Spartinivicinus marinus: one gene and its partner. The protein of the gene in region 2 interacts with the protein of the main gene of each other region in a pairwise test. Links are inferred from orthologs where the notes say so. Each region holds a gene or a part of one and is shown on either strand. Other genes may lie near its edges. The genes, in order: gyrA and gyrB.

Region 1 (15,871 bases), 2.2 Mb from region 2 along the record:
ACTGTAGCTGATTTTATATTACTATTTATTCCTTCCCCTTCTTCTTGCAATTTATATGATTTTTTTAATCCTATTGCTCTTGCTATAAAAATAGCTTCATTTATTTTTTCCATTTGTGCTTTCTTAATTACTTCATACGCTTTTTTATTTGCACTAATTTTATGATTCAATTTTTTAATTTTTGCATTTCTTATTTTATCGAGCTCATCTATAAATAAAGTTTTTTCTTTTTCTATTACAAATTTTATATAATTATTTAACAGTATATACCCTTGTACATACGAAGGATATTCAATAGAAAAAGATGTAGATTTTACCTCTTTTTTAGTATCTATAAAATTATTTAAGTTCCATTCTGTTATAATATTACTCAGACTAGCTTCAACATTCTCATTATCTATACTATATCCTGAAAATAGTTTTCTATTATTTCCATAAAACTTATAAAAATACTTATTAATTTTCAGTGCTTCTTTAAAAGATGAAAAAACATCTTCTGCTGTTATTTTAAAAACCCCTTCAGCATCTAATTCCATTATTTGAGAGTTGTAAGGCTTACTAATTATTACTTCAGTTTTATATATTGGTGTTTTAATAAAAAGATAGCTTATTGCAAGAACTAAACTAACAATAGTAGTAATAAAAATTGTTATTTTTTCTCTAAATAAAACAATAAATATATCTTTTATTGATATCCCATTCTCATATGAATAATTTTTTATATCCATTGATCTCTTATATTTACCCACGCTACCGCCACAGGTTTATAATTACTTTCCTGTCACCTGTATTATATTATTTTTTATAAAGAATACAGACCTTTAAACAATATTCTTTTATAATCCATATTATGACAAAATACTAACAGCTTAAGCTATACCAAACTTACAGGTAAGTTCACTTTAAATAGATACTCATCATCATAATAATTAATTTATTATATAGAGTTACACTATAGAAGTTTATATTACAATTTTTAAAGATATAGCAATCTCCTTTGCTCTGAGTATCAATGCATCCAATACATATAATAAATAATTTTAATGAATTCTTAACTACATTAACATTGCTAATTTCATTTTATGCTGACTATTTAGATTACAACATAATTAATAAAAACCTTTAAACTAAATTATACTTATATAAACGTTCTTTTTTTTATCCTGTTGTAGACTTGCATACAGTTTTGTAACTGTTACTTCGAAATAAATCGAAAGAAGTTTTATTTTTTCAGCTAATACCTTTAACTACTTAGATTTACACAGATCCTTAGTAACCAATAACCCTTATTATAATTTATTATCTTCTAAATAAATTTACAAATTTTGTATATCTATTATTTAGCTACTCAATTGATAAGATTTAGCTTAAATAATTAGTGTATCATTAGTAAGCCACAACCTGTCTCTGTTCTGCAATTATTTTCTGTGTTCTATTTAAAATATTTAGCAAGACAACACAAAGCTCCATTCCTGAGTCACAAACATACACTGCTCTTGGGTCCTTAAAAGATCCATCTTTAAGTTGATTCTACTTGAAAACTGGTTAACCAGAGAGAGACTCCTCCTGAGTTTTGATGTTTTCAACAAGTTCATATGGAGCTTTCGCAAACTGCTCTCCAAACCTAACAAAGCCTATTACACCACGAGTAGAGCTTACTTTACTGAACAATTGATTTAGCATTATTTGCTTCTAAAAATAAATAACCCGGAAATAAAGGCTCTTCCTTGCCGTTTTTCTTAGTTATAAAAGAGCAATAAACAGAAAAGTGCTGGTTTTCTAAGTGAAATACCGCTCTTTTATCTTCTCGCAGCTTTGATCTAATAAGATACCACATAATCTTGGCAAAGCACCTATAGTTATTTATACAATATACTAAAGTCTTGTACGATTTACTTTACTGCTATATATAGCGACCATATGGCAGAATAAGCTAAAGCATTTGACTACCCAAAAAACCTAACCGCTCAAGATAACAACATTTTCAGCAATAGGCTCTCTGACAAAATATCAATATATAGTTAATAAGTCTCTCCTTTCAGTTAGTCACGTTTAAATTGAGGTGCGAAATATACCAAAGCTAAGAGATGATAATATTCCTTATTACCAAATACCTAAATTTCAATAGACTATTACTATAGCATTACTGACCTTCAACACCATGTATGGGCTTAACTTCACCCCAGTGCTGACAGCTGGGACATTGCCAGTGCAGTTCTTGACCTGAGAAGCCGCAGTTAATGCAGCGGTAGAGTGGCTTTCCATCGGAGAGTTTCCTTGTTAGTTCCCTTAACAATCCTAGATTCTTTTTTGACTTGCCTTCAGCGATACCAATATGGATATCTATAAGCTGATTCAAGCCTCTTAATGAGGGGCGCCTAGCAAGCTGTTCAGCTATAAACTTGCCAGCATCTTTAGCCCCTTGTTTCATTTCTATTTCTTTTGCTAGTGATAAAACTATAGCTACTGACGGGTAATCCTTTAAGCACTTCTGTAAGTAACTATTTACTGATTTTTGTATAGACCCTGACTGCTCTGTACGTAATTCTTCTAATAGAGGGACTGATTCTGATATATAGTCTGGGTCCTGATTATATATTTTCTGTAATGCTTTTAATGACTCTTTTAAATTCCCTTGGCTGTATTCCAGCTTACCTAAAACCAAGCTTGCTCGTACACATTGTTTGTTATACTTCAACGCTTGCTTTAAATATTCCCTACCTTCAGTTGTATTCGACTTGGCTACTTGTTCTTCAGCAAGCTCACAATAAAAGTGAGCGACCAAATTTGAGTAGCTGACCACATTATTCTTTAATAATTTCTTCCCAATTTCAATAGCTAAAAGCCATTCTTTTTCTTGCTGATAAATTGCAAGTAATAACTCTAGCGCTTCGACTTGAAAACCGGCACTGACTTCTACCAGTTGTGTCAACAAACCTTCAGACCTGTCCAACAATCCAGCCGAGTAATAGTCCCGTGATAGTTCCAACTGCACCATCAAAGATTGTTTTTTAGTAAGACTTGGCCGTGCTAATAGGCTTTGATGAACTCTAATTGCTCGATCAACTTCACCACGCTTACAAAATAGCCTTCCTAATGCAATGCAAGTGTCGAATGTCTCTTGGCTATCTGGGTTGGTTTCTAGTGCTTTAATAAAAGTATCAATTGCTTCATTGGTTTGTTCATTCAACAAATAATTCAAGCCAATAAAATACTCTTTAGATAGCCGCTCCTTTGACTTTCTAACTTTTTTGCGCTTATCTCGACGCCCTAACCAAAACCCAATGGCAATTGCGCAAAAAAAACCAAGCAAGTAAACCGTATCGTTCAAAGATTAACCTTTATAGCGAACTGGTGCGAAGCTTTTGAATTTCATCATCTCTACGCTTCAACTTTGACTTTAACTGTTTGTTTTTCAGTTGTAGTACAATAAGCAAAACAGCCGCTGAGATTAGTCCCATCACTGCACCAACAATAAATACGACTATCAGTATTACTGACAATTTGATCTGCTCTAACGAATAACCCAAAAAGCCGATGCTGATTTCTTGTTGGTTAGCGCCAATAAACTCGACTCCCGCTAGCAATAAGATAACAAATAACACTAGCCAGCCAGCCCACTTCAAGTAATTTAGTAATTTAACCAACATTTAGCTCTTGACCCACATAAGACCATATTATTAGTCAGAATTATAATGGCAAATAGGTAGCAGTAAAATGACAAATGCCGTATTTATCATAGCCTGTGTTTAGTAATATGCCACTTGTCTTTATAGATTACATAAACATGAGTTTGCTCAATCTTTTTAGCCATTTACTTCTATCGGACTAAAAATAGCTAACCAGTTCTTAATTAGCAAGTAAGTTCCTGATTATTAAGAAGATATAATTGCGTCACAAACAAAAAAGGCGACCTATTGGTCGCCTTTTTTATCGTAGCAAGAAGTTATTATTCTTTGCCACCATCCATTTGAGCTTTAATCAGGTCACCAATTGTAGTAGGACCAGAAGCTTCCAGCTCTTGCTTCCGCAACTCTTTTAATGCCGCTTTCTCATCCGCCTCATCTTTTGCCTTAATTGACAAGCTGATTACACGGTTTTTACGGTCAATGCTAATGATTTTAGTATCAAGCTCTTCGCCTTCTTTTAAGACATTAGTCGCATCCTCAACTCGATCACGACTAATTTCAGAAGCTTTCAGAGTACCTTCCACTTCATTAGCTAAGGTGATAACCGCTGCTTTAGCAGTCACTTCTTTAATCACACCTTTTACGATAGAGCCTTTTTCATGCAAGCTTGCATAAGAAGCAAACGGATCTTCTTCAAGCTGCTTGACACCTAAGGAAATACGCTCACGCTCTGGATCGATAGACAGGATAACAGTCTCGATTTCTTCACCTTTCTTGTATTTACGAACGGCTTCTTCACCTGCCTCGCTCCAAGAAATGTCAGACAAGTGCACCAGACCATCAATTGCACCATCAAGACCAATAAAGATACCAAAGTCAGTAATAGACTTGATGTTACCTTTAACTTTGTCACCTTTGTTGTTCTTGGTAGAGAACTCTTCCCATGGGTTAACTTTACATTGCTTGATACCCAAGGAAATACGACGGCGCTCTTCGTCGATGTCTAGTACTTGAACTTCAACTTCATCACCCAATTGAACTACTTTTGATGGGTGGATGTTTTTATTAGTCCAGTCCATTTCAGAAACGTGAACTAAGCCTTCAACACCTTCTTCAAGCTCAACGAAACAGCCGTAGTCAGTTAAGTTAGTTACTCGGCCAGAGGTACGAGCACCTTCTGGGAAGCGATTCTTAACAGCTACCCATGGATCTTCACCCAGCTGCTTAAGGCCAAGCGAAACACGGTTACGATCACGGTCAAACTTCAATACTTTAACCAGAATTTCGTCACCCACATTAACGATTTCGCTAGGATGCTTAATGCGTTTCCAAGCCATATCAGTGATATGTAGTAGGCCATCAACACCACCTAGGTCAACGAAAGCACCATAGTCAGTCAGGTTCTTAACAATACCCTTAACTTCTTGGCCTTCTTGTAGAGACTCAAGTAATGCTTCACGCTCAGCACTGTTTTCTGCTTCTAGTACACTACGACGAGAAACAACAACGTTATTGCGTTTCTGGTCCAGTTTAATCACCTTGAAGTCAAGCTCTTTGCCTTCAAGGTGAGCTGTATCACGAACAGGTCTAACATCAACTAAAGAGCCAGGTAGGAAGGCGCGAATGGTATTAATGTCAACCGTAAAGCCACCTTTAACTTTGCCGTTAATAATACCTTTAACAATATTTTCTGCTTCGTAAGCTGCTTCCAGCTCAGTCCAGGCTTCTGCTCGCTTGGCTTTTTCACGGGATAAACGAGTCTCACCAAATCCATCTTCTACAGTGTCTAAAGCCACTTGGACTTCATCACCAACTTGAATGGCTAACTCACCGCTTTCATTAAAAAACTGCTCTTTAGGAATAACACCTTCAGACTTCAAGCCAGCATGGACTGTTACCCAGTCGCTATCAATATCAACCACGATTCCACTGATGATGGAACCAGGTTTCATGTCTAATTCTTTTAAACTTTCTTCAAATAGTTCGGCAAAGCTTTCGCTCATACTCATTCCTACATAAATCAATTGATAATGTCACCTGTATCTCCCAGAACAAAAAATGGTTAGATAAACTGGATGACAAACCGCATTTCCAGCTAATACGGGGTAATTAAAAATATAAGGCGGTAGTAAGTATCACTGGAATCCTTACTACCGCCCCCGGTAAAGCTATTGTATAAACCTTTACAAGCCTCTAGCTTCCACTTCAGCCATCACTTTTGTTACAACTTCAGTAATGGTTAGCCTAGACGTATCAATTATAATAGCGTCTTCCGCAGGCTTTAATGGAGCAGTTGCTCGCTTCATATCGCGCTCATCCCGAGCACAAATATCTTCTAAAATCTGATCAATGTTAGCACTAAAACCAGATTCTTTCAATTGCCTAAAGCGCCTTTCAGCACGAACCTCTGCTGATGCGGTTAGATAAATTTTTAAGGGCGCCTTGGGAAACACAACTGTCCCCATATCACGCCCATCAGCCACCAACCCAGGAGCTTCAGCAAAAGCCCGTTGACGCTCCAATAATGCTTGTCTAACTTGCGTTAATGCCGCAACTTGGGATGCCAGTAAGCTGATATCTTCTGCACGTATTGCACGCTCTACTCGCTCACCTTCTAGAATAATTTTGGCTGATTCAGTTTCTGTTGCAGCCACAAATTGCACATCTAAATGAGCAGCCAACACTTTTAAGTTATCTTCATCAGCAAGGTCAACCCCATGAATTTGAGCAGCTAATGCAGTTAAGCGATATAAAGAGCCACTATCTAACAAATGCCAGCCAAGCTGATTAGCCAACAATGAAGCCACTGTGCCTTTTCCTGAACCACTGGGCCCGTCGATTGTTATGACTGGCACTTTGGTAAAATACAAATCTGCCATCACTTAGCCTTCAACAGTCAGGTTAAAGCCAGATGCCTGAGCCAACTCAATAAAATTTGGGAATGAAGTAGCCACATTGGCGCAGTCTTTTATCACGATTGCACCTTGAGCAACCAGCCCAGCTACAGCAAAGGCCATTGCTATCCGATGATCGCCTAAACTATCTACTTCACCACCAGTAATTGAACCACCCACAATTTCAATACCATCAGGCAGTGCTGTAGCGTTTACCCCAAGAGCTTGTAAGCCATCAGCCATGGCCTGAATTCGATCACTTTCTTTAACTCTTAGCTCTTCAGCGCCACGTAAGACTGTTTTTCCTTCGGCACAAGCAGCAGCCACAAACAATACGGGAAATTCATCAATCGCAAGTGGCACTTGATCTTGGGGTATTTCAATTCCCTTAAGCTTCGCATGTTTTACTTGAATATCGGCAACGGGCTCGCCACCCACCATCCGTTCATTTTTAAGGGTTAAGTCCGCCCCCATGGCTTTTAAAATATTAATCACACCAATTCGAGTTGGGTTTATTCCAACATGCTCAATCAGCAAATCTGAGTCTGACGTTATGGAAGCAGCTACCATAAAAAACGCTGCTGAAGAAATATCAGAAGGCACTTCAATATCTGCGGCAGACAATTTGCCCCCACCTGTTATACGAATACTGTCACCCACCACCTCTACTGGGTAACCAAAGCCTTGTAGCATACGTTCTGTGTGATCACGAGTCGGTGCAGGTTCAGTCACTTCAGTAATCCCTTCTGCATACATGCCAGCCAATAGTAAGCAGGACTTCACCTGAGCACTGGCCATTGGCATATTATACTTAATACCTTTAAGCTGCTGGCCACCACTGATTTTTAAGGGCGGTGTGCCGCCTGCTTCTGTATCAATCACTGCCCCCATTGATCTGAGAGGATTACCCACTCGCTCCATTGGCCGTTTTGATAAGGACTCATCCCCTGCCAATGTGACATTAAAAGACTGCGCAGCCATTAAACCAGCAAACAACCGCATGGCTGTGCCAGAATTCCCTAAATACAGAGGCCCTGGTGCAGGCTTCAAACCGTGAAGCCCTACACCATCAATTGTCACTTTACCTTGATGAGGACCTTCTATCACTACTCCCATATCACGAAATGCTTGCAAAGTGGCAAGGCTATCTTCGCCTTCTAAAAAACCACTGACTTGAGTTGTTCCCTCAGCCAGTGAGCCCAAAATAATCGAGCGGTGGGAAATAGACTTGTCTCCAGGTACACGGATAGTGCCAGTCAAACAACTAGCAGGCTTTGAACAATAAACGAGACTTTGTTGCTTCATAGGTTCTAGATATGCTTTTCGTGCCAACATTTTAGAAAAGTGTTCCCGAGCGACTTTAGCTCGAGTAAAAACACCTTTCATATATTGGCTGTTTCCTGTTTGAACGGCCACTTTTAATTTTTCAAGGCCGTCAGTGAAATCATTGAGTGCTTGGAGAACAGCTGCTTTATTTGCTACAAAAATATCATGCCACATGGTGGGATCACTGGCGGCAATACGAGTAAAATCTCTGAAGCCACCCGCTGCGTAGCGAAAAATCTCCTGGTTATCTCGCTCAGTAGCCAAGGTATCAACCAGTGAAAACGCTAGCAAATGGGGAAGATGGCTAGTCACAGCCAGCACTTCATCATGGCGCTGAACATCCATTAATAAAACTTCTGCCCCCATTTTTTCCCATAAAGCAGCAATAATTGTCACTGCCTGCTTATCTGAAAAAGCGTGGGGCGTTAGAATTACCTTATGATTTGCAAATAAATCTGCTTTCGCTGCCATCACTCCGCTTTGCTCTGATCCCGCAATAGGATGCCCTGGTATATATTGGGGAAGCAGCTGGCCAAAAACCTGCTCCATAGCAGTTAAGATATTATTTTTAACACTACCCACATCAGTGATTATTTTTCCAGTAAAATCACACCCTTTGATGGCTGTAAAAATACCTTCCATGCTTAAAATAGGTACAGCCAACACAATCAGGTCGGCTTGCGCAACCGCCTCAGACAAATCAAGGTAATAGTCGTCAATAATGTCTTTTACTTTAGCCAGTTTAAGTGCTTGCTCATCACAGTCACAGGCAATCACCCGGCCGCATATTTGATTTGCTTTAACAGCTTTGGCAACCGAGCCACCAATCAGGCCCAAACCAACAATGAGTACAACAGACTCTGATAGTGTTACGGATTTATTCATAAAATAAAGGGATAAAGCCAACGCTTTGGCTGATAACTAAAATTAAACTTACTGCATCGATACAAGAGTCAGCAGAAATAGACTTCAGACAGCAATCACCTGTTTAAGCACCGTTAACAGCCGCTGGTTTTCCTCAGGTAATCCAATACTCACTCTCAAATGATTTGGCATCTGATAATTCGCTACTGGGCGTACGATAACTCCCTCAGCCAACAGCTGTTGATAAATAACCTGGCTTTGTGCTCCCACTTCCACCGCAACAAAATTACCTTTTGATGAAATATAGCTTAAACCCAGCTCAGCAAAACCTGCCTCTAATTGCGCCATACCCTGCTGATTAATAGCAATCGAGTCGACTAAATACTGGTGGTCTGCTAATGCAGCTGCGGCTGCGACAAGCGCCAGGCTGTTTACATTAAATGCCTGACGAAGACGGTTTAAAATGTTAGCAACTGCCGGTGATGAAAGACCATAGCCCACTCTTAGACCAGCTAAACCATAGGCTTTAGAGAAAGTACGGGTAACCACCAAATTAGGGTATAGGCTTAAGTAGTCCAATCCATTTGGGAAGTTAGGGTCGTCAACATACTCTATGTAGGCTTCGTCCAGCACAACAATTACTTGGCTAGGAACCTTGTCTAAAAAAGCCTTAAGCGCTTCTTTACTAAACCAAGTGCCCGTTGGGTTATTAGGATTGGCAACAAAAATCAGCTTGGTTTTTTTCGTCACGGCATTAGCCATAGCGGTTAAGTCATGCCCCCAGTTTACAGCAGGAACAACTACAGGCGTAGCCTCTACTGCTTTGGTAGCATGAGGATAAACCACAAAAGCATACTCAGAAAAAATTACCTCATCACCTGGTCCTGCAAATGCCCGAGCAATAAGCTCCAACACATCATTAGAACCATTACCCAACGTAATTTGCTCTTGTTGAATACCATATTTTTCAGCAAGAGCACGCTTTAAAACAAAGCCATTACCATCTGGGTAACGGCTAAGCTCAGTAGCGGCAGACTCAATTGCAGTTAATACTTTTGGCGACGGACCTAGTGGGTTCTCATTACTGGCCAATTTAATAATATTGGCAGGCTCCAAGCCAAGCTCACGAGCCAATTCATCAATAGGTTTACCTGGCTGGTAGGGGTGAATCGTACGCACCCCTGCTCTGGTTAACACTTCTACATCACATACCATGAATTCACTTCCTTAATTTTTTATTTATAAAACCCCTTTAGGATAAGACCCCAATACCTTCAACTCAGATGCTCGGCGACCTACCTCTACTAATACTTTGCTCACGTCTTCATTATCAATATGTCCAATAAAGTCGATAAAGAAAACATAATTCCACGTGCCGCTGGTTGAGGGACGAGTTTCCACTCGAGTTAAGTCCACATTATGGGTATGGAATGGTTCAAGTAACGCATGAAGCGCTCCAGGCTGGTTACGCATGGCAACTACTATAGAAGTTTTATCATCACCACTGGCAGGCACAGCTTGATTACCAATAATTAAAAATCGAGTTGAGTTGTCTGGGCGATCTTCAATTTTTTCTGAGATTTTTTCTAAACTATATAATTCTGCTGCCATATCACCAGCAATAGCAGCAGAGTGCCACTCCGACTTAATTCGCTTGGCAGCTTCAGCATTACTATTGACAGCTATCCGCTCCGCATGAGGATAATGAGAGTCCAACCATTTACGGCACTGGGCAAATGACTGCGCATGAGAATAAATACGAGAGATTTTGTCTTTTTTCGTTGTATCAGCAATGAGCAAGTGATGATGAATTCTCAACTCAACCTCACCACATATTTGCAAGGGAGAGCCAATAAAGCTATCTAGGGTGTGATTGATCACCCCTTCAGTGGAGTTTTCAACTGGCACTACACCGTAATTCACAGCACCTGCTTCTACCTCACGGAAAACCTCATCAATAGCTGACATTGGAATACTAATTGCCGACTGGCCAAAATGTTTCAAAGCTGCAGCTTGAGTAAAGGTACCTTCAGGGCCTAAATAAGCCACTTTAATTGGTTGCTCCAGCGCCAAACAGGCAGACATAATTTCACGGAACAACCGAGCCATTTCTTCATCATTTAATGGTCCCTGGTTACTATCCATTACACTGCGTAATACTTGAGCTTCCCGTTCTGGCCGATAAAAAAAAGCATCTGCATTAAATGTCTTCTTAACCTTAGCCACTTGCTGAGCACAGTTAGCACGTTCACTAATCAAAGTTAAGATTTTATGATCAATATCATCTATTTTTTCACGCAATGCTTTTAAATTTTTTGCTGATTCTTCAGACATAATGGTTAACCACAACGTTGCTCAAAGTCTTTCATGTACTCAATGAGGGCATCAACAGCCTGCTCAGGAATTGCATTATAAAGGCTAGCGCGCATTCCGCCTACCAACCGGTGGCCTTTTAAGTTTAATAACTGGTTTGCTTCTGCTTCGACTAAAAACTGCTTATCCAGCTTATCATCAGCCAGGGTAAATGGAATATTCATCCAAGAGCGGCAGCTGACGTCTACTGGGTTCTGATAAAAGCTGCTTTGATCAATAAATTGATAAAGCTTTTCTGCTTTACGCTGATTAAGTGCTTCCATTGCAGCCACTCCCCCTTGCTGCTTCAGCCATTTAAATACCAATCCCGCTAAATAAATTGCAAAACTCGGCGGCGTATTTAACATAGACTGTTGCTTGGCCACTTGCTCATAATTCATTATCGAAGGTGTAATAGGCAATGCATTACCAAATAGGGATTTTTTTACAATAATCACTACCAAACCCGCAGGCCCAATATTTTTCTGTGCTCCAGCATAAATTAAACCAAACTGACTAACATCAATGGGTCGAGAAAGAATAGAGGATGACATATCCGCCACTAAAGGTACTTCACCTGTTTCCGGTACCCAGGCAAATTCAACCCCATTAATCGTCTCATTAGGGGTATAGTGGAGGTAAGCTGCTTGTGGGTTAAGTCGCCACTCAGCCATTTCAGGAATTTTGCTGTAGTTATTTTCTTTAGCAGAAGCAACAATATTTACTTCCCCATAACGAGCAGCCTCTTTACTCGCTTTTTGCGACCAAACACCAGTATCTACATAATCCATTTGCTGCTTACTACCCAGCAGATTCATTGGAATTGTCGCAAACTGAGCTGTTGCTCCACCTTGCATGAATAAAACCGCATACTCATCAGGTATTGCCATTAAATCACGCAAGTCTTGCTCAGCTTCTTCGACCACAGTAACAAATTCAGGGCTGCGATGACTCACCTCCATCACTGAAACCCCCCTTCCCTGCCAATCCAACAACTCCTGTTGTGCCTGCGCCAAAACTGCCTCAGGCATCGAGGCTGGACCTGAGCAAAAATTAAAAGCACGGCTCATAAACGTATTACTCCTCAGAAGGTAAACACCCAAGCACTTTATTTAGTTGTTACCCAATTAATGGAGACAGCCATAAAAGCTAAGACGACACTATCCAACGTATAGTTAGGGCAACTCAAAAATAAAGGGCCAGTATTCTGGCCCTTATTCAACTTGCAATTAGCTGCTACTCATCAGCAGGCAAGTCATCTTCAGGACCTGCCGCTTCATCAGTAGCCTCAGTATCCATAACATTATCATCAGCTTCATCATCCTCGGGTACTTCCCCAGGCTCAGCGACTCGCTCAATACCCACCAAGTGCTCATCGCCCGCCAGCTTAATTAAGCGAACACCCTGAGTATTTCGGCTTAATATAGAAATCTCGTCTACTCGGGTTCTCACTAAAGTGCCCTGATCAGAGATCAGCATCATTTCATCACCGTCGTCAACCAAAGTAGCTCCCACTAACGGGCCATTTCGCTCATTGCTTTGCATAGCAATAACCCCCTGACCACCTCTACCATAAACAGGGAAGTCTTCCAGACGGGTACGTTTTCCATAGCCATTTTCACTGGCAGTTAGCACTTGGCCAGTCTCACCAGGAATAATCAATGAAATAACTTGCTGGCCTTCTTGCAGTTTAATACCTCGTACACCTCGGGCCGTTCTGCCCATTGCTCGCACATCTGCTTCTTTAAAGCGAATAGCTTTACCCGCACTACTGAATAACATGGCATCTCTTTCACCATCAGTAATAGCAGCTGCTACTAGATGGTCATCATCATCTAGATCTACTGCAATTAAACCTGAAGAGCGAGGGCGACTAAACTGCTCCAATGGTGTTTTCTTCACAGTACCTTTAGATGTTGCCATAAAGACAAAGTGGCCATCGTTATACTCTTCAACCGGCAGAATCGTTGAAATCCGCTCATCTTCTCCTAACGGCAGAATATTATTGACTGGACGACCACGGGAAGTACGAGTTGCTTGAGGAATTTCATACACTTTCAACCAATAGACCTTTCCTCTGGTTGAGAAGCACAAAATTTGGGTATGGGTGTTAGCAACTAACAAGTGCTCAATAAAATCTTCATCTTTAACCCCACTCGCTGACTTGCCTCGCCCACCTCTCCGTTGAGCTTGGTAAGTATCCAGTGGTGTCGTTTTGGCGTAGCCACCATGAGAAATTGTCACCACCATGTCTTCTTCGGTGATTAAATCCTCAACGGTTAAATCCTGACGAGAACTGGTGATCACAGTCCGACGTTCATCACCATAACTTTCCTTGATCACATCCAGCTCTTCACGAATCACTTCCAATAAGCGCTCAGGACTAGCCAGAATCAAACCAAGCTCAGCAATCTTATCCAGCAACTGCTTGTATTCTTCCAGCAGTTTATCATGCTCAAGCCCCGTCAACTTGTGCAAGCGAAGGTCTAGAATGGCTTGGGCTTGAACAGGTGATAAGTAATAATGGTTATCACGCAAACCATATTGAGCGGGTAGCTCATCAGGACGACAAGAGTCTGCTCCTGCTTTATCCAGCATTGACAGGACTAAACCTGCTTGCCAAGGGGTATTAATTAACTTTTGTTTAGCCTCTGCTGGTGTGGGTGATTCTTTTATTAACTGAATAACAGGGTCAATGTTAGATAATGCAACTGCTTGCCCCTCTAAAATATGACCACGCTCTCTGGCTTTACGCAGTTCATAAACTGTACGACGAGTGACAACTTCACGGCGATGACGAACAAAGGCTTCTAAAATTTCTTTCAGGTTTAGTAGCTTAGGCTGGCCATCAACCAGTGCTACCATATTTATCCCAAATACAGACTCAAGCTGGGTTTGGGCATACAGATTATTTAAGACAACTTCACCTACCTCACCACGACGCAGCTCAATAACGACTCGCATACCGTCTTTATCCGACTCGTCACGAATTTCGGTGATGCCTTCAATTTTTTTCTCTTTAACTAACTCGGCTATACGCTCAATCAGTCGAGCTTTATTTAATTGGTAAGGAATTTCAGTGATGATAATGGTTTGTTTATTTTTCTTTTCATCAACTTCAATATCAGCTTTAGCCCGTACATAAATTCGGCCCCGACCAGTGCGGTAAGCCTGTAAAATACCTGCACGGCCATTAATGGTTGCTGCCGTAGGGAAGTCTGGGCCAGGAACATACTCCATTAAACCATCAATATCTAACTCTGGATTTTCTATCAATGCTAAGCAGGCATTAACCACTTCATTGAGGTTATGGGGTGGAATATTGGTCGCCATGCCTACAGCGATACCTGACGAACCATTAACTAATAGATTAGGAATCCGAGTAGGCATCACGACTGGAATCTGCTCAGAGCCGTCATAGTTTGGCACAAAGTCAACGGTTTCTTTTTCAAGATCCGCCATGATGTCATGGGAAATCTTTTCCATGCGAATTTCGGTATAACGCATGGCTGCTGCCGAGTCACCATCAACGGAACCAAAGTTCCCTTGCCCATCGACCAAGGTATAACGCATTGAAAAAGGTTGCGCTAACCGGACAATAGTGTCGTATACAGCAGAGTCACCATGAGGGTGGTATTTACCAATGACATCACCCACCACCCGAGCAGATTTTTTATACGGTTTGTTCCAGTCATTGCTTAGCTCGCTCATGGCAAATAACACACGGCGATGAACCGGCTTCAAGCCATCCCGAACATCTGGTAAGGCACGCCCCACAATTACACTCATCGCATAATCCAAATAGGACTGCTTCAGTTCATCTTCGATATTGACTGGAAGGACTTCTTTGGCAATTTCACCCATTATGGAATACGTTCCTTAATTTTGAGTACAAGCTAAAAGCCAACTGCGCCTGTAACGACATAAGGATCAGGCATCGGCACTGTTTAGAAATAAGGTTAAAAAGTCTTGGCTTGATAAATGACAAAACGGTTTTTCAACAATAAGAAATGGACGCCAAGTATACCTCAAATCATAGCCGCTGTATATTCAATAGCAGCGGGCTAACTCTATGATTTGCAGACTTTTTATCGTTTCTTCAGAAGTGACTGGCCAGTAATAATTTTAAACAGCACACGCCTCAAACAGATTTTTCAATTTTTCCGCTGTCGGATTAGCTACAATACCTCGTTCAGTCACAATAAAGTCCACCAATTCAGCTGGGGTAATATCAAAAACTGGGTTATTGACAGCCACGTTATCAGGCGCCAACTGCCGTTCAGCTAAATAACATAACTCAGTTGCTTCCCGATGTTCCAATGGAATATCACTACCACTCGCCATGGATAAGTCACACGTTGACAGTGGAGCAACCACCATCAACTTAGCCTGATGATAACGAGCCAACACAGCTAAACTGTAGGTACCAATTTTATTAGCCACATCCCCATTGGCCGTTATCCGATCAGCTCCCACTATTACCCAGCTTACCTTTTCAGTTTTGATTAGATGTGCAGCCGCACCATCAACATTAAGCTGGAAAGGAATGTCTGCCTGCTGCAACTCCCAACAAGTGAGCCGAGAACCTTGCAGCCAAGGGCGAGTTTCATCCACAAACAGTTGACTAATCAGCCCTTGCTGATAAGCACGACAAATCACCCCTAATGCTGTACCACTTCCTCCTGTAGCCAGCCGACCAGTATTACAATGAGTCAGGATATTACAAGGTGCATTAGACTGGGCTATTAATTCAGCGCCATAGGCAGCCATTTGCTGGTTAGCCACGATTTCCTGCTGAAAAATCTC
Region 2 (17,219 bases):
GATTTACTTGATGAAGTCACTGCGTTGGTTGAGTGGCCTGTTGCTTTAACCGGCAAGTTTGATAAAGCCTTTTTAGAAGTGCCTGCCGAGGCACTGATCTCCTCCATGAAAGAACACCAAAAGTATTTTCATGTAGTAGATAATGCAGGCAAGCTGGTTAACTACTTTATTACTGTTAGCAACATCGAGAGCACTCACCCTCAAACAGTTATAACCGGTAATGAACGGGTTATCAGACCACGTCTGGCAGACGCAGCATTTTTCTACGAAACAGATAAGAAAACGAGTCTGGTCAACCGGCGAGAGCAGCTAAAAGCTATCATTTTCCAAGCCAGGTTAGGCAGTATTTACGATAAAACGACACGAATCAGCCAACTAGCAGGCCATATTGCCGAACAAATTGGTGGTGATGCCAATCAAGCTAAGCGTGCAGGAGAGTTAGCTAAGTCAGACCTAGTCACTGACATGGTGCTTGAGTTTCCTGAGCTGCAAGGCATCATGGGTCGCTATTACGCTGAGCATGATGATGAAAATCCAGAAGTGGCAGCAGCACTTGATGAACAATATATGCCAAGGTTTTCTGGTGATCAGGTCCCTACAACCCTAACAGGCTCTGCTGTTTCCATTGCAGATAAAGTTGATACGCTGGTTGGTATCTTTGGTATTGGCCAACCACCATCAGGTACAAAAGACCCATTTGCATTACGCCGTGCTGCGTTAGGTGTTTTAAGAATTGTGGTAACCAATGAGCTGTCATTGGATATAAAAGCCTGCATAGAAGAATCGATTAATGCCTATCAAGCAGCAGGTGTAAAGCTTGATGCTGTTGAATCACTTGCTAATACCGTACTGGACTTCATTTTAGAAAGATTCCGAGCCTGGTATCAGGATGAAGGACTACCTGTTGAAGTATTCATGGCTGTTAAAGCTTTACGCCCAGTACAACCTCTGGACTTCGATCAACGTGTTAAAGCAGTTGAACATTTCCGCCAACTACCTGAAGCAGAAGCCTTGGCCGCCGCGAACAAACGGGTATCCAATATCTTAGCCAAACAAGGTGACACTGATATCCCAGCCTCTGTTGATGATGGCCTGTTGGTAGAAGATGCAGAGAAAACCTTGGCTAAACAAGTGGCACAAATGACACAAGAAGTGACTCCTCTATTTGAGCACCGTCAATATACTTTAGCATTAGAGTTACTTGCTCAACTAAAAGAAAATGTGGATAACTTCTTTGATCAAGTGCTGGTTAATGTGGATGATACAGCAGTCAGACAAAACCGTTATGCATTGCTGCAACAGCTACGAGACTTGTTTTTGAAGGTAGCGGATATTTCATTGTTGCAGACTTCTTAATGCCATCTCCCTGCTCCGGATAGCGCTCTTATAAGAGTTAAGAACGCTATCGCTCACTATGCAATAGCTAGTGAGCCTCTCTTCCTCTGGGAGAGGGAACTAAAAATACCTGTTGCGGCAGCTTCATAAGAAGTAGGAACTTAGTTTTAGTAGTAAATGCGTAGAAAAATATACTCTCAATGAAAGGTGTATAAAACTGCGCCAGGATTAAATAAATGCCTTTAGTCATTCTTGATCGCGATGGTGTAATCAACCAAGACTCCGATGCCTTTGTAAAATCTCCAGAGGAGTGGCTGCCTATTTCCGGTAGCATTGAAGCTATAGCAGAGCTATGTAAGGCTGGGTTTCAAGTAGCTATAGCAACTAACCAGTCAGGCATTGCGAGGGGCTATTTCACTCTTGAAACCCTAACCGCCATGCATAACAAAATGGAGCAGTTAGTAAACCAAGCAGGAGGTTCAATTACAGCCATTGCTTATTGCCCCCATGGTCCAGATGATAACTGTGTGTGTAGAAAGCCAAAACCAGGCCTTATCTATCAACTAAAGCAACAACTTCAATTTACTCCACAAGATACTTGGGTAGTGGGTGACTCATTAAGAGATCTGCAAGCAGCAGCTGCTGCTGGTTGCAAGCCTGCATTGGTAACAACAGGAAAAGGGCAAAATACGCTAAAAAAATTAGCTGAACTGTCTTATGATGTGCCGGTGTATAAAAACCTTGCAGAGTTTACCAGTGCTTTACTAAAACAAGTTCAATATAAATAAGGCTGTTTGAATGCTGAGGATTATTAATACAGGACTATTTTATTCATTATTAAGCACCTGGACTATGTTCTGGTTTATTTTCTGTTGTGTCAGCTTACCACTATTACCCGCCAATCGACGTCATCGGGTTATCGTCAAACCTTGGTGTCACACTGCCTTATTTTTATCCAAACACCTATGTGGTGTTAACTATCAAGTGATTGGTGCAGAAAATATTCCTGATTCGCCAGGCGTTATTATTAGTAACCATCAAAGCGCCTGGGAAACGTTTTTTCTACAAACGATTTTTACCCCACAAACTCAGGTCATCAAACGAGAGTTATTAGCCATACCCTTTTTTGGCTGGACCTTTCGATTGCTAAATCCCATTGCTATCAATCGAAAGGATGTTCGCGGCTCTTTAAAAACTATTATTAGTAAAGGCACAACTCTATTACAAAAAGGCAACTGGATATTAATTTTTCCTGAAGGTACCCGTAAACCCTATGGTAAATTAGGCAAATACTCTTCTGGTGGTGCAGCATTAGCCATCAACGCAGCTAAACAGATTGTACCTGTAGCTCATAATGCAGGCAAAGTCTGGCCTAGCTATCAATGGCTGAAAAACCCAGGAACCATTACAGTCGTCATCGGCCAGCCAATTGATACCACTGATAAAAACCATAAACAATTGAGTAATGAGTTACATGCATGGACTGAACAACAATTAGCAGACATTGATAACTAATATTTTCACTTAATTTTTTAAATACATATATCCAAAGCGTAGGATCGATAGCAAAGGAATGCTTTATGAATCTCCATACATCTAATTCAACTATAGAAAATAAAACCTCTCATTATGATGTCGTTGTTGTGGGTGGCGGTGCTGCCGGTATAGCAACTACTGCCAGCTTATTAAATCGCGAACCTGACTTAAATATCGTTATTATTGATCCGGCTAATTGCCATTATTACCAACCAGGCTGGACACTTGTTGGCGCTGGAGTATTTAAAGCCAAGCAAACAGTGAAGCCAATGGCTGATGTCATTCCCAAAAAAGCTAACTGGATAAAGCACGCGGTTAAATATTTTAAACCAGAACAAAGCCAAGTTATTCTTTCAAATAATCAAGCTATTAGCTACCAAGCCTTGATTGTTGCTGCAGGCATCAAGCTAGACTGGGCAGCTATTGAGGGGTTGCCACAAGCACTTGGTAGGCAAGGAATTACTTCTAATTACTCATTTGAGCTAGCACCTTATACATGGCAACTGGTTACCCAGTTAAAATCTGGGAAAGCCATTTTTACTCAACCAGCTTTACCCATTAAATGTGCGGGTGCTCCTCAAAAAGCACTGTATTTATCTGCTGATTATTGGCTTAAAAATAATAGGCTACATAATATTCAACTAAATTTTTATAATGCTGGTGACAGCTTGTTTGGTGTAAAAGAGTATGTGCCAGCATTAATGCAATATATCCGTAAATATTCTGCAAACATTTTTTATAAACATAATTTAACAGCTATAGACGCTAACAATAAAATAGCCATTTTTACTCTAACGGATTCTGAAGGTTCACAAGACACTATCGAAAAGCCTTTCGACCTTTTACATGTGTGCCCTCCTCAACTAGCACCAGACTTTATCCGTCATAGCCCATTAGCTGATAACAATGGCTGGTTAAATGTTCATCCAGATACGTTGCAACACACTCAATATCAAAACATCTTTGGAGTGGGTGATGTCTGCTCTACTCCTAACGCAAAAACTGCTGCAGCTGCTCGTAAACAAGCTCCCGTGGTAGCTGAAAATGTTACTCATTGCCTAAATGGCAATAACCCTAGTGTTGCTTATAATGGCTATGGCTCATGCCCATTAACAGTAGAAAAAGGCAAAATCGTCCTGGCTGAGTTTTTATATGGAGGTAAGGTGTCACCTACATTTCCCAGTTGGCTTAACGAAGGAACTCAACCCAGTCGTCTGGCCTGGCATCTAAAGCATAGAGTTCTTCCAGCTGTTTATTGGCATGGGATGCTAAAAGGACGAGAGTGGCTGGCAAAGCCTGTTGATCTCAAAAAACTGTAGACGTTAAGAGTGAAGAAAGTTTGTCGCTTTTCTCCAACCTATTACCTTACCTTGCATGTGAAGTACTAATCAGATGGCGGTTAAAAGGGCCTACGGCAAAAGTAAAACTCTCGCCGGAGACCCCATCAACCATAACAAAAGACTACTCAAAGTAGCTCAAAAAAACAACACTTTGATTGAAATAAAGTACTTCCAAAGACTTATAACGCTCACTCCTAATACAGCAAGATTATGCATCAAGAAGACAGTAATGATGTAGTAAATTTCCCGACTAATGGGACAGCAGAAGCAGTAGAACTTCAAAGTGTTCACATTATTACGAGATCATTAATCAGGCCAAGGTAGGGCTGTGAGCAGGTGATGACTATCATTATGGTCTATATTTCATGGTATTTAGAAGACTGATAACTTTAAAGCTGTTACATAACTATGAGGCAACTATTGACCGTTATTGTTATGCTCTTGCTGGGTTGCCTGCCTGCGATGCTAAAGAGTGACACTATTACTTGGTATCATGCTGACTTCCCTCCAGGCTCAATACCTAAAGGCCCTGACAAAGGTAAAGGATACAATGACCAAACTGAGAAGTTTATGGTAAAACAGTTACCAGAATTTCAACATCAATTTGTTACGGCCAATTATTCTAGAATTGTTCATGACTTAAAAGTAAGAAACGGTTGTACTGTTGGGCTTTTTAAAAGTAAAGAGCGAGAACAGTTTATCCTATATTCAATTCCACGGTTATTAGTTTTACCAAATGGCGTTGTTTTTAAAAAAGAAAGACTCGTTGATTTCGCTCCTTATCTTGATGAAAACGGCTATATATCTATTGATAAATTAATGGAAAGAAGTCGTTTTAACGTGGGTATTGCCAAAGGAAGGAACTACGCAGGCGGCATTCAGCAAGCTCTCGAAAAGTATAAAGGGAAAAAAACAATTATAGAAAGAGTTGGACTCGATGTTTTTAGTGGTCTATTTCAAATGCTTATGGCAGATCACTTGGACTATATCATCGGTTTCCCAGTAGAAGCTAAGTTCTTTGCCCGCAAGCATGGGTATGAAAATGCTATTCATTTTTTCCCTGTTAAAGAGATGCCTTTATATTCTAAGACTTACATGGCTTGTTCAAAAAATAAATGGGGCTATAAGGTCATGGATAAGATTAATCAAATTCTAACAAAATATCGACACACCCCTGAGTATCTTGCTTTCTATGAGTACTGGCTAGATGATTCTGCAGCCTTAAGACATAAACAGTTCTCACATAAGTTATTTCTTAATCAATAACGAACACATAACCCCAGTTTTCAGCGCTAACCAAAGCCTAATGGATAAGTTCATGATAAACTGGCTGTATATCAGTAGTTATTTTAAGCAAATTGCATGTTAATCAACCAGAAGACTATTTTCGATCATACTCAACTTTGTCACTATTTAGGCAAAATTGCTGCTATTTTGTTTAGACTAGCTAAATGGTCAATTGAAGGAAGCAAGCCTGATCTGACACAGTCGGTAATAGTTGCAGCCCCTCACACCTCCAATTGGGACTTTTTTATTACCCTAGGCATGGCTTTGAAAATGGGCGTAAGAGTACGCTGGTTAGGTAAACAATCATTGTTTAAGTGGGGACTGGGGCCACTCATGCGTTGGCTGGGTGGTATTCCTGTCGACCGTTCCAAGTCATCAGGCTTAGTAGAGCAGGTTACCAACTATTTTAAAGCGGGTGGCCACTTCTCTTTAGTGATATCCCCTGAAGGTACCCGCAGCAAAACAAAACAATGGAAAACTGGTTTTTACTATATTGCTAAAAATGCCAATGTACCCATCAGCCTTGCTTTTATTGATCACAAAAAAAGGGTTGTTGGGTTAGGGTATACATTTCATTTAACTGAAAATTCCGAAGAAGATTTAAAGTCTATCAGAGCATTTTATACATCTTATATATAATAGCTTTCCTAATAAAACTAAATAGTCACTAATCCATTCATGCTGAGTTTATAGGACATTTTTACTGTTTACCAACTCAGCTTTATCCAAATTTCATTGTTTATATTTTTTATATCACTCACAGTAAAACTAATACCTTGGTATAGCTTAGACTTTTGGCTCATTGTAATGATCTGTTAATTTTTTAACACTAGTAGCGCATCAAAATAATTTAATTACTTATAAAAATATGGAGTCATGGATGCAAAAAAAAGCGCTCGTTTTAGCAACAGCAATAGCTGCTTGCAGTACTAATATAAATGCCACCCCAATGGATCCTAGAGATAAGCCAGTAACCCAAAACTTTTCAGCAGAAGTTTTGGCTAACTTCGATTTATTTGCAGATTCAGATAATAATAAAATTCTCTGGTATGTGCCTAAATTAGGTAATATTGCCCTACAAGCAACCCATACAACAGCTCCTCGCCCACGTTTTGCAGCATCTTCTCGGGAAGTCACTCGTGGTATTTTTGAGGGAGAAACCATTGTTAACTTAGGTGGTTCATTTTCAACATCTGGTAGCCTGGGAGCCCTTCAGCGTTTGAATAATGAAGCATCAAGTTATGGCTTAACTGTTCGTGCCGCGCCTGCCAGCAAAGCAGCAGCTAAGTTTATGGTGTCTGCAATTGATGTTGGTGCAGGTAGAGCCGATGTTCGTTGTCAAGATAGCGAAGATATTACTGGCTTAGGTACGGTTGTAGAGTGTGAAGTAAAAGGGTTAGATGGAGATTACTACCCAACAGATATGTTGTATCGTCTAAACTCCAGAGCCCCTCAGGGAAAAAGCACAGTCTCTCAAAATATTCCTTTCCAAGCAGTCTTACTACCAGGTTTTGATCAACTAATTCAAGATAAACTTGATGATGGTGCTCAATGGGACGATTTAATCACCGCGGACGTTGAGTGGGAAATTGGTACTGAACGGAAAACCAGAGTTGCTCGCGCAAGCATTAAGTGGAAACAGATTTTTGAGCAAGCACATACCTATATGTCCATTCATAACTTTGCTTGTGTCGATGTGGAAATTGAAGCCTTTTTCCAAAATCTAGCAACTTGCCCTAACGAAGAGCAATGTGGGGTTAAATTAGAGTTCCTTCACTCTGATGGTCAATATAAGGATCAACCTCCAAGTGATTCAGCATTTAATGATGCAGTCAAAGCGTTCCAAAAAGATCTTGAAACAGAGTTATTCAATGAAGTAGCTGTTTACCAAGAGTCGCAAATTGATCCACTAAAGAAAAGCCGTAGCTCTGTCTTTACCTTAAAAGCGAATTACCAAAAAGTTCTGGTGAAAAAGAATGAAACTCGCTACTTATACTGGAACCCAGGCAGAACTGTTCAAAACTCAGCAACTACTATGAATATAGGCTGTGTAACCGGTACTTTAGGTGGAAAAATGTCTTGGGATATGGACGATCCAGCATGTCGTGATATAGCAAACCAGCAGTAATACGGTTTACGTGTTAATTATTCATTTATAGCTTTAATCTTAATGGGCATCAACATGTACATTTCTATGTTGATGTCCTGCTATTCACGGAGGAGATTTCATTATGAAAAAATTGCTGGCTGCAGGCTTAGCTAGCTTAGCTTGCTATAGTTATGCGGAAAATATTCACTTTTCTGATTTAGATTGGGATCGAATGGTACAAGATAATGGTATTATTCATGTACCTGTTAAAGAACTGAATAAAGGTCCTATCTGGTATCAAAACTACTATCAAAAATCACTTAGACCAACTCGATTAAACAGAAATACTAAAGTTATTTGGGTAACACTTAACCCCAGTATAAGAAAAGATAATAATGAAATTTATTATGATTTTTTAAATAACTATGATGTTGTTGATGCAAAGATTAACTTATTACCTGAAGATGCAAAACTTTGTGAGCCATCAGAAGCGTTAGTGCAAGAACTTGAAAGATTATATACTGTTCATAAGTTGGAAAGCTTTATTGGTGGTTACCCTAGTGTATGTAAGCTAAAGATTATTTATCCAAAAGAGCAATTTGCTAACAGTGGCATAGAGCATCCAGAACAACAACTGGTTGAGTTTTTAAATAGTAACCAGGTTGTTAATTTTCATGCAGATATTGCTAGCAAAGTAGATCCTATTACTATTTCTCAACCAGATATTATCAGTATTTTAGCTAAAGATAATATTCTTACGTTTGATGAGGAGAAACAAACCTACTCCGGAAAACTGCCAGATTTTCTATACTCATCTTTAAAGTTAGCGATAAATAACCCTACCCTATTCAGTACTGCTACTGATCAGCAAACAAAAGAGCACTGGCAACTATTTATTAACAACTTTAACCTTCAAGTTATCAATCAAGATAAACCATCGCCTGATGAGGAAGTAAATTCAAATACAACTGAAGAAACAGAAACAGTAACCGAGCCAGTAACAATTCCAAATAAGCTTGTTGAGTTTAATGTTGAAATAGACCAGGAAACAGCCTTAAAACCAATCGAATTACAAGCAGGCCAAACTACTACCAGATTTAGTATTAGCTTCTGATTTTTATAGTATTGTTTATGACTGCATACAAGCTTCGAGCTGTTTATTTATTCGTTGTTTTTCTGCTGTTTATTGTTTCTTATTCACAGCCAGCAGCAACTGCTGGCTATGTTGAAGAATGCTACGGTTGTCACACACCTGCTCGCGTAAAGCCGATAGATGGACTTTTTCCAAATGGCTTTGGCCATTGGCGTGATAGCCAGTGTTATGGGTGCCATAGGGAAATTAATGATGTTGCTATTAATGTTCATAAAGGTCTATTTGATAAAAGACGATTTGCTTTACCTGTTAGTAAAAGCCGCCTGTCTCAACTAAGCCACTCCCCTTTATCTTATATGAATGCACCTCAACAACTCATTTTTTCTGTTAATGATATACCAAGGTTTTCCCCTAAAGCGTTTTTCGACTTTTTGCGTCAACCTGTTAGCTTAAATAAGTTTAAAGTACCATATACAACTATGCTGGCTTACCCTAAATTAACTAAGCAACAATTCAACAACGTAATCAACGAATTAAATAATAACCAGGTTTTTCCTGATTCAGCTTTTACAACAGTTACAGCAGATACTAAGCAAGCACTAAAGGTTTGGAATCAACAATGTAAAAGCTGCCATGAGTCCACTATAGCCCCTTATGATAAACAAGGCTTAAGCCTTTTCTCAGCTGATTGGATCTATCATTTTACTAATGGATTATTGGAAAAACCTGATAGCAAAAGAACGATGCCTATTATTAAGGTAAATAAAGCTACAGCTAAAGGATTACAACAATTATTCACTCAATCTTATCAAAAAGCCAAACAGCGTATTAACCAACGAATTAAAACGATTGTAAATAAGCCGTTAAAAAATTCTACGAAACTAAATGATAAAGCTATTAGTTATATCTGGGATCGTTTTTTTCGAGATGGCATGTGCGTTCATTGCCACGGAATTGAAGGCCGAGCAAAACAATATTTTGATGCGACCAACCAAACAACAATAAGCCAGTGGTTAGGTAAAAATTCACCATGGAAAATTTGGCGCCGTCTTGAAATCAGAACTCTAGAAGTAGAAACAGAAATACAGGCACTCTCCCCTGGTATGCCAATGGCAGCCCCCGCACTGCCCAAGCCCATGAGGCAATTATTCGTAAACTGGATAGGTGAAAATTGTCCTGATTTATCTGGCAAAAATCACTGCAATGAAAATAAGTAACGTATTGGTACCCCCCCCCTTCTGCGAAGGGTTTCTGCTCACCAAGTCTATAGTTAATACGGACATTTTATATGAAAAAACGACTCAAGCATTTGGCTTTACTAGGTAGCATACCACTAATTATTAATTCATCGAATACAATGAGTGCTGTAAATTTTTCAGCTGAAGTTTTAAATCAATTTCATATTATTAGAGATACTAAGCAGCCAAAAAAAATACAATACATTTCTCGCTATGGTGCAATAGCACAACAAACGTATAAATTAAACAACAATGAATATAGCCATGCATTTAGAGCACCTCAATGGCAAATCCCTAGTTTTTATGCTGTTACGTTATATGGCCAAAGCCAACCTTTTTTAGGCGATGAAATGGTAGGTTTTGGTGGTCAATTTACTACCTTAGAAAATAAAAATTCGCTTGTTAAATTAATAAAAGAAGCTAGAGAACAAGGGTATACAAGCATTACTCCTGCTTTATATCAATATGCAGAGCTTAACTTTATAGCAACTGCTTTTGATATTGAAAATGGTCAATTAACCTTAGATTGTAAAATTGAAAAAATACCTGTAGAAGGTGGCTCTGATCCTTTTGTTACAATACCAATTTGCCACTTAAAAGGGACTGACCAAGTTTACGATATTAATATTAATTTACTTTATAGTTTAAATTCTAATTTGCCAACAATAGGTTCTACTAATAATAGAATTACGTTTGATGCGGTTACTTTACCTGGCTGGAAAGCAGATATTAATAGTCTGTTATCCAACGGTGAGGGCTGGCAGCACCTTTTAACAGGTGTTGTTGACTGGTCCATTAGCTCTCAGCCCATTAAAACGTTCAATCTGGATGTAGATTGGATAAAGCTATACAACTTTACTTTTAAAGACCTACGAAATGGAATTAACCCTCTATTCTCTAAAAAAGCAGTACGCAACAAAATGAAGCAGTTGCTTACCTGTAATGATATAAATCAATGCGGTATTCAGCTTAAACATAGAGGAAGGCCAGGTGAACCTGGCTTACTACCTGACTCCACATTACTACAAGATGCACTAGGCAGAACATTATTCACTGAAACCAAGCTTGAATTTGATAGAAGAACCACTACTGCCTTAAATAGAACTAAGCGAAACATTCTAGCTCGTGCTAATGATGATAGTAGTCAATTCATTCCTAAAGCTAACTTTCAACAAATTTTGCAGCAAAAAAAAGGTAACCTTAATTTAATAGTGCCAAATAAAAATATAACGAACTATCGTACTATTTTAGATATCAACTGTATTAAGGGTAAGGTTGACAATAGTCTTCATTGGAAATCGTCAGCATCACACTGCTCTTCTACCCCAACAACACCAAAGATTAGCTACCATTGGAGCGGTTGGAAAAATAACCAAAAGCCTAACTTTATTGGTGAAGTAGAAAAACGGCCAAAAAAATGCCTAAATCCAATAGCTATTCAAGCTCGTTCAGCTAAGAACAAAAAGAGCCATTATCTTCTAAAAGAAAGACTTAGCTTGTCTCCTAGGCTAGGTTTACAATGTTTAAATAAACATCAGTCAGATAAAAAATGTGAGGATTATGAAGTTAATTGGCTATGCATGAATGTAAACATAATCAGGCCACCAATATGGCCACCTATTGTTATTGATCCACCAACAAGACCGCCTATTATTGATCCCCCTGTTGTTATTGATCCACCGAGACCACCAGAGTATCTCTACTAAAACCCCCTCCTAATACCCTTTTCTGACAACCTCAGAAAAGGGGGCAGAGAATAAATTTTGTGTTCGATATGGAATAACAGAACATTCTTTTCCAACCGCCTCTTTCTAAAAGAGGGAGTTAGTTATGTAACAGGATCCCTTATCTCTGCAGTAGGTGGCCTCCCCCCTTTTACAAAGGGGGAAATAGTTTTCTGGATATCTTCTTTGTTTTATTTCAATTTAGTTAACGATAAAGGGGCTCTGCTTGATACACCTCCGCATATTTAATCCGATCATAAGATAAGCGGTAAGTAAATGTATCTCCTTTCTCTAACCGAACTTTAATTTTTATACCTTCAGGTTTTACATCTAAAACAGTACCAACATACTGCTTTCTTTTATCTGTTATTAATAATACTTTCTTACCAATATATTGCTTATAGTCATCATAAACTTTTAATACTATTTTTTTCCTTTCCTTTTTCTTTATTGGTTTGTCAGATTGCTTTATAGCTTGTTTTATAGCTTCTTTTGATTCAGCAATCTCTTCCTCACTTAATGGTTTAAAAATCGGCTGTATATATTCTCCATTAATTGAAAGAATAACATTTTGATAGACAAGTAACTCTAACGGATCTTCAGCCAACTCCATAGCTTGCATTAATGACTTCGAACCCTCACTTAAGTCTATGCTTATTTTTACTGAGCCAGAGTTTTTCATATATTTTGTCATTTCAGATTCAAACTTATCTGAAAAACTTAATTGGAAGTCTCTGGAAAGCCTTTTATTAAACCGATCAAGCTCATCCGATATACACTGATCAGCAGTTATTTTATTTTTTTCCTGGCAATTTTTTACCCATAATTTATTATACGTTTCGTCATTATAATTAAATGTAAGCAATTGCAGCTGTGGATCTTGCATCATTAAAGCTCTAGGTTCTAAAGAGCTAATATTTTTTACTTTCAAGTTTATATTATAACTACCTAGCCCTCGTACGTTATAGTCAATATCAAAATTTACTCCTGCCGTAAATGCATCATGCAAATAGCCCACTGAAAAATCTGCAACAATTTCATCAAGCCCCATTTCTGTTGCTTTCATATAAAATGGATACTTGTACGCTGCATTGGGTGTCAACTGTCTATTAAGTAAATCGTTATCCAGAGGTGATGAGCGAGTACCCTCTACCTGTAGTTGCACACTTGCAGGTAGCTCTTTCATATTTTTATAGCCAAGCTGGATAATATCTAACAAAGAGGGAAACTTAACTCTTACCAAATCAGTTGTTGAGCTAAACTTTTCATTTTCTTTAGGTATTGGAAAGTCTATGCTGACACCCTTAACTTCCACAGCGCCATCATAGGTTGTCTGAACATCTTTATAGGAAAAGTCAGCCCCTGTCATTGCGGCATAGCTACTCATTTGCTCTAAAAACTTGTCAACTTTATATGTTATGTAAAACTGCGCGCCTCCAACCCCTACAGCAATTATTACAACTAATACAATAATAAATTTTAACATTTGATTTGCCCTATCTACCCAGAGGCTGTTGTTGTTTTTGTGTAATATAAAAATACTATAATTTTAAACAGCATATTAATTTAAAACAAAACTACTATACTCCAAATGTAGTCGTAATTTTCTTTATTTTAAATGGCGATGAGTTGATTTGAGCAGGGTTCTTTAGAAGACTGTTGTTCATTAGTGAAAAAACTAAAGACAAGATTAATATGTAAGTATAGAAGGAAAATTAGGATTTCTTAATATTTTTTAAGCTGCAAAAAAATGGAGCTTTGATTAGCTCCATTTTTTGTTTTTAATTAAAGAATTATTTTTATTTACACATCAAGATTAGTTACTCTTAACGCATTATCTTCTATAAAGTTTCTTCTTGGTTCTACCTGGTCCCCCATCAAAGTAGTGAAAATTTGGTCAGCTGCAATAGCATCTTCAATTGATACTTTTAGCATCCGCCTTACTTCAGGGTCCATTGTTGTTTCCCATAGCTGTCCTGGGTTCATTTCACCCAAACCCTTATAACGCTGAATGGTAAAGCGCTTGGTGGTTTCTTTCATCAGCCAATCTAAAGCAGCTTCAAAGCTGTCTACAGGTTGTTTCCTTTCACCTTTAGCAACATAGGCAGTTTCTTCTAGTAAGCCAGAGAGTTTATCCCCAAGCTTGACCATATTACGGTAGTCATTGGAGATAAAGAACTCTGTTGACAGAGGGTAGTCATAATCAACCCCATGATGGGTTAACTTAACTACTGGCAGCCATACTTGATGCTCTTTATCATACTGCACTTCAACTTTATAGAGCTTTCCAGACTTACTTTCTACCTCCAGTGCTTTATTTAGAGTTGCAGCCCAGTTTGTTATTAGCTGCTCATTTTTCAGTCCCTCTTCAGCAACTGTTTCACTGTAGACAACATTCTTCAATACCTCTGAAGGGTAAAGCTGCGAAAGCTTATTGATGGCAGACTCTATTTTACGATGTGCACTCACCAACTCTTCTAGCTGTACACCACCAATTCCAGGAGCATCTTCATTTACATATAGTGCAGCATTTTCTAGGGCTGCCTGTATTAAATAATCATCTAAGGCAGCTTCATCTTTTATGTAGTTCTCTTGCTTACCACGCTTCACCTTGTATAAAGGAGGCTGAGCAATATAGACATAGCCATGCTCAATCAACTCTGGCATTTGCCTAAAGAAGAAAGTAAGTAATAGTGTTCGTATATGCGAGCCATCAACATCAGCATCAGTCATGATAATAATGTTGTGATAACGTAATTTTTCGAGATTAAACTCTTCTCGACCAATACCACAACCTAAAGCTGTAATTAATGTGCCAACCTCAGCTGAAGAAAGCATTTTATCAAAGCGTGCTTTTTCAACATTTAAGATTTTACCTTTCAGTGGAAGGATTGCTTGTGTTTTACGGTTGCGCCCTTGCTTAGCCGAACCACCAGCGGAATCACCCTCCACAATATAGAGTTCAGATAACGCTGGATCTTTTTCCTGACAATCTGCTAGTTTGCCTGGTAACCCAGCAATATCCAGCACCCCTTTACGACGCGTCATTTCTCTTGCTTTACGCGCTGCTTCCCTAGCCCGTGCTGCATCAACCATTTTAGAAACAATAGACTTCGACTCTTGAGGGTTTTCAAGCAGATAGTCAGAAAGAAGTTTATTCATTTCCTGCTCTACTGCAGATTTAACTTCTGAAGAAACCAGCTTATCTTTAGTCTGAGAAGAGAATTTTGGATCAGGTACTTTAACAGAGATAATAGCAGTTAACCCTTCCCTGGCATCATCACCAGTAGTGTTAACTTTTTGTTTCATTAGATTTTCTTTTTCAATATATGAGTTAAGCGTTCTGGTAAGCGCTCCACGGAAACCTGCCAAGTGTGTACCACCATCCCTCTGAGGAATATTGTTAGTAAAGCAGTAAATATTTTCCTGGAAGCCATCATTCCATTGCATGGCAACTTCTACTCCAATGCCATCTTCTCTTTGAGTAGTAAAATGAAATACTTTGTTAACGGGGTTTTTATTTTGATTAAGAAACTCAACAAATGCTTCTAATCCACCATCGTATTTAAACTCATCTTCCTTACCACTACGCTCATCTTTAAGATGAATACAAACACCAGAGTTAAGGAAAGATAGTTCTCGTAAACGTTTAGCTAATATATCGTAGCTAAAGTGAATGTTGGTGAAGGTTTCTTCTGAAGGATAAAACTGTATTTCTGTTCCTGAGTAGTCAGTATCACCAATGACGGTTAACGGCTCTCTCGATACACCATGATCATAAATTTGCTGATGCACCTTACCATGTCTACGGATTGTTAAGCGAAGTTCTCTGGATAATGCATTTACCACAGAAACCCCTACACCATGTAAACCACCAGAAACTTTATAAGTGTTATCATCAAACTTACCACCAGCATGCAATACAGTCATGATAACTTCAGCTGCAGACTTCCCTTCTTCTTCATGGATGTCTACTGGAATTCCACGGCCATTATCTTTAACAGTTACCGAGTTATCTGGGTGAATGATGATATCAATTTTTGAGCAAAACCCTGCAAGTGCCTCATCAATTGAGTTGTCTACAATTTCAAAAACCATATGGTGAAGACCAGTACCATCGTCCGTATCACCAATGTACATTCCTGGTCTTTTACGAACTGCATCCAAGCCTTTTAAAACTTTAATATTTGATGCATCGTAACTTGTGGTCATACACGATAACTCCTGATTTGAAAGGATAACTTTCAGCCTTTATCGGCCCTATCAACTGGTTTGATTTGCCCATGTTCCACGTGAAACATCTTTACATCTTTTGTTTCATGCCATTCATAATCTAAAGATGACTCTTCAACACATGTTATGAATGCTTGGCAATTCATTGCTTCAATAAGCTGACACAGCTTATTTTTCTTTTCATTATCTAACTCTGCTGCAATATCATCGATCAAATAGATGCTCTGCTGGTTAGTAAACTTATTAAATAAAAAACCTTGCGCTATTTTTAATGCTGCTGTCACTAGCTTTAATTGTCCTCTTGAAAGTATTTCATCAGCTGGCAGACCATCAACTTTCACCTTTAGATCTGCACGATGTGGGCCATATAAAGTGCGATGCTGATTTTGTTCTTTATCAAAATTTGATGTAAGCAAATCAAGCAACTCTACTTTTTTATCCCAACCAGAGTAGTAGCTTAGTGATAGATCCGGTAAATCGATTAACTGAGAAACAATTTCATTAAAAACTGGGACAAATTGATCAATGTAAAGCTGGCGTTGCTGATCAATTTTACTGGCTAAGTTAGCTAAAGATTCACTCCAAACTTTTAATTCGGTTGGTGATATTTTATCACGTCTGAGTAGACTATTCCGATGTTTTATGCATTTTTGCGCCTGTCGCCAGTGTTCCATATAGAGATGTTCCACGTGGAACACTCCCCAATCAAGAAACTGCCTTCTTAACTTTGGGCCTCCTTCTAATAGCTGAAAAGTATCTGGGTTAATGACTTGTATCGGTAATAATTGTGCAAGTTGTGCAACAGTGCGAACCTTTTCACCTGCATACCGAATCATAAGCTCTCCAGATAAACTCCTTTTTAACCCTAATGGCAGCTTTCGATTACGTCCTACTGATAGTTCAGCAAAAACAGTACACTCTTGAGACTGAGAGTTAATAATTGGTTTAAGCTTAGTGCTTCGAAAGGAACGAGCCAGTCCAAGTAAATAAATAGATTCAAGTAAGCTGGTTTTGCCACTGCCATTTTTTCCAATAAACAGGTTAATGTCAGTAGCAAACTCTAGGTTAACAGAACGTAGATTTCTTAAGTTGGAAACTGATAAACGGGAAATGCTCATGCAGTATTATCAATACAAACCCATTACATCCGCATAGGCATTACTACAAATGTAGAATCTCCATCTTCAAGCTCTTCCAGTAGTACACTGCTATTGGAGTCAGACAATGTCAGTTTTACTTGATCACCAGATAAAACTGATAACACATCAAGTAAATAGCCAACATTAAAACCAATTTCCAGATGTTCTGAATCATATTGAACATTAACATGCTCTTCAGCTTCTT

Evidence for each region.
Region 1: the proteins of gyrB (region 2) and gyrA interact in binary tests that used the Escherichia coli proteins (3 or more experiments, as listed by UniProt). The link is inferred for Spartinivicinus marinus from one-to-one orthologs.

The regions. Positions count from the first base shown.
Region 1 is NZ_JAPJZK010000001.1:4,803,706-4,819,576, reverse strand. Bases 12,102-15,246 are described here. They hold gyrA (DNA gyrase subunit A), read right to left. Parts: upstream 14,930-15,246; coding sequence 12,302-14,929; downstream 12,102-12,301. Other genes in these bases: mtnA (S-methyl-5-thioribose-1-phosphate isomerase), read right to left, coding at 15,191-15,246; serC (3-phosphoserine/phosphohydroxythreonine transaminase), read right to left, coding at 12,102-12,135. Also shown: OQE68_RS21625 (Wzz/FepE/Etk N-terminal domain-containing protein), read right to left, coding at 1-728; OQE68_RS21620 (transcription termination/antitermination NusG family protein), read right to left, coding at 1,661-1,837; lipopolysaccharide assembly protein LapB, read right to left, coding at 2,144-3,331; OQE68_RS21610 (LapA family protein), read right to left, coding at 3,342-3,650; rpsA (30S ribosomal protein S1), read right to left, coding at 3,950-5,632; cmk ((d)CMP kinase), read right to left, coding at 5,813-6,508; OQE68_RS21595 (bifunctional prephenate dehydrogenase/3-phosphoshikimate 1-carboxyvinyltransferase), read right to left, coding at 6,512-8,734; hisC (histidinol-phosphate transaminase), read right to left, coding at 8,819-9,928; pheA (prephenate dehydratase), read right to left, coding at 9,953-11,047; more of serC, read right to left, coding at 11,053-12,101; more of mtnA, read right to left, coding at 15,247-15,871. UniProt on the Escherichia coli protein: A type II topoisomerase that negatively supercoils closed circular double-stranded (ds) DNA in an ATP-dependent manner to maintain chromosomes in an underwound state.
Region 2 is NZ_JAPJZK010000001.1:2,588,740-2,605,958, reverse strand. Bases 13,151-16,196 are described here. They hold gyrB (DNA topoisomerase (ATP-hydrolyzing) subunit B), read right to left. Parts: upstream 15,855-16,196; coding sequence 13,446-15,854; downstream 13,151-13,445. Other genes in these bases: recF (DNA replication/repair protein RecF), read right to left, coding at 15,887-16,196. In the rest of the region: glyS (glycine--tRNA ligase subunit beta), read left to right, coding at 1-1,356; gmhB (D-glycero-beta-D-manno-heptose 1,7-bisphosphate 7-phosphatase), read left to right, coding at 1,572-2,123; OQE68_RS11610 (lysophospholipid acyltransferase family protein), read left to right, coding at 2,134-2,850; OQE68_RS11605 (NAD(P)/FAD-dependent oxidoreductase), read left to right, coding at 2,916-4,190; OQE68_RS11600 (TIGR02285 family protein), read left to right, coding at 4,620-5,477; OQE68_RS11595 (lysophospholipid acyltransferase family protein), read left to right, coding at 5,574-6,137; OQE68_RS11590 (hypothetical protein), read left to right, coding at 6,379-7,626; OQE68_RS11585 (hypothetical protein), read left to right, coding at 7,730-8,701; OQE68_RS11580 (hypothetical protein), read left to right, coding at 8,719-9,897; OQE68_RS11575 (hypothetical protein), read left to right, coding at 9,969-11,624; OQE68_RS11570 (LSm family protein), read right to left, coding at 11,848-13,128; more of recF, read right to left, coding at 16,197-16,993; dnaN (DNA polymerase III subunit beta), read right to left, coding at 17,017-17,219. UniProt on the Escherichia coli protein: DNA gyrase negatively supercoils closed circular double-stranded DNA in an ATP-dependent manner to maintain chromosomes in an underwound state.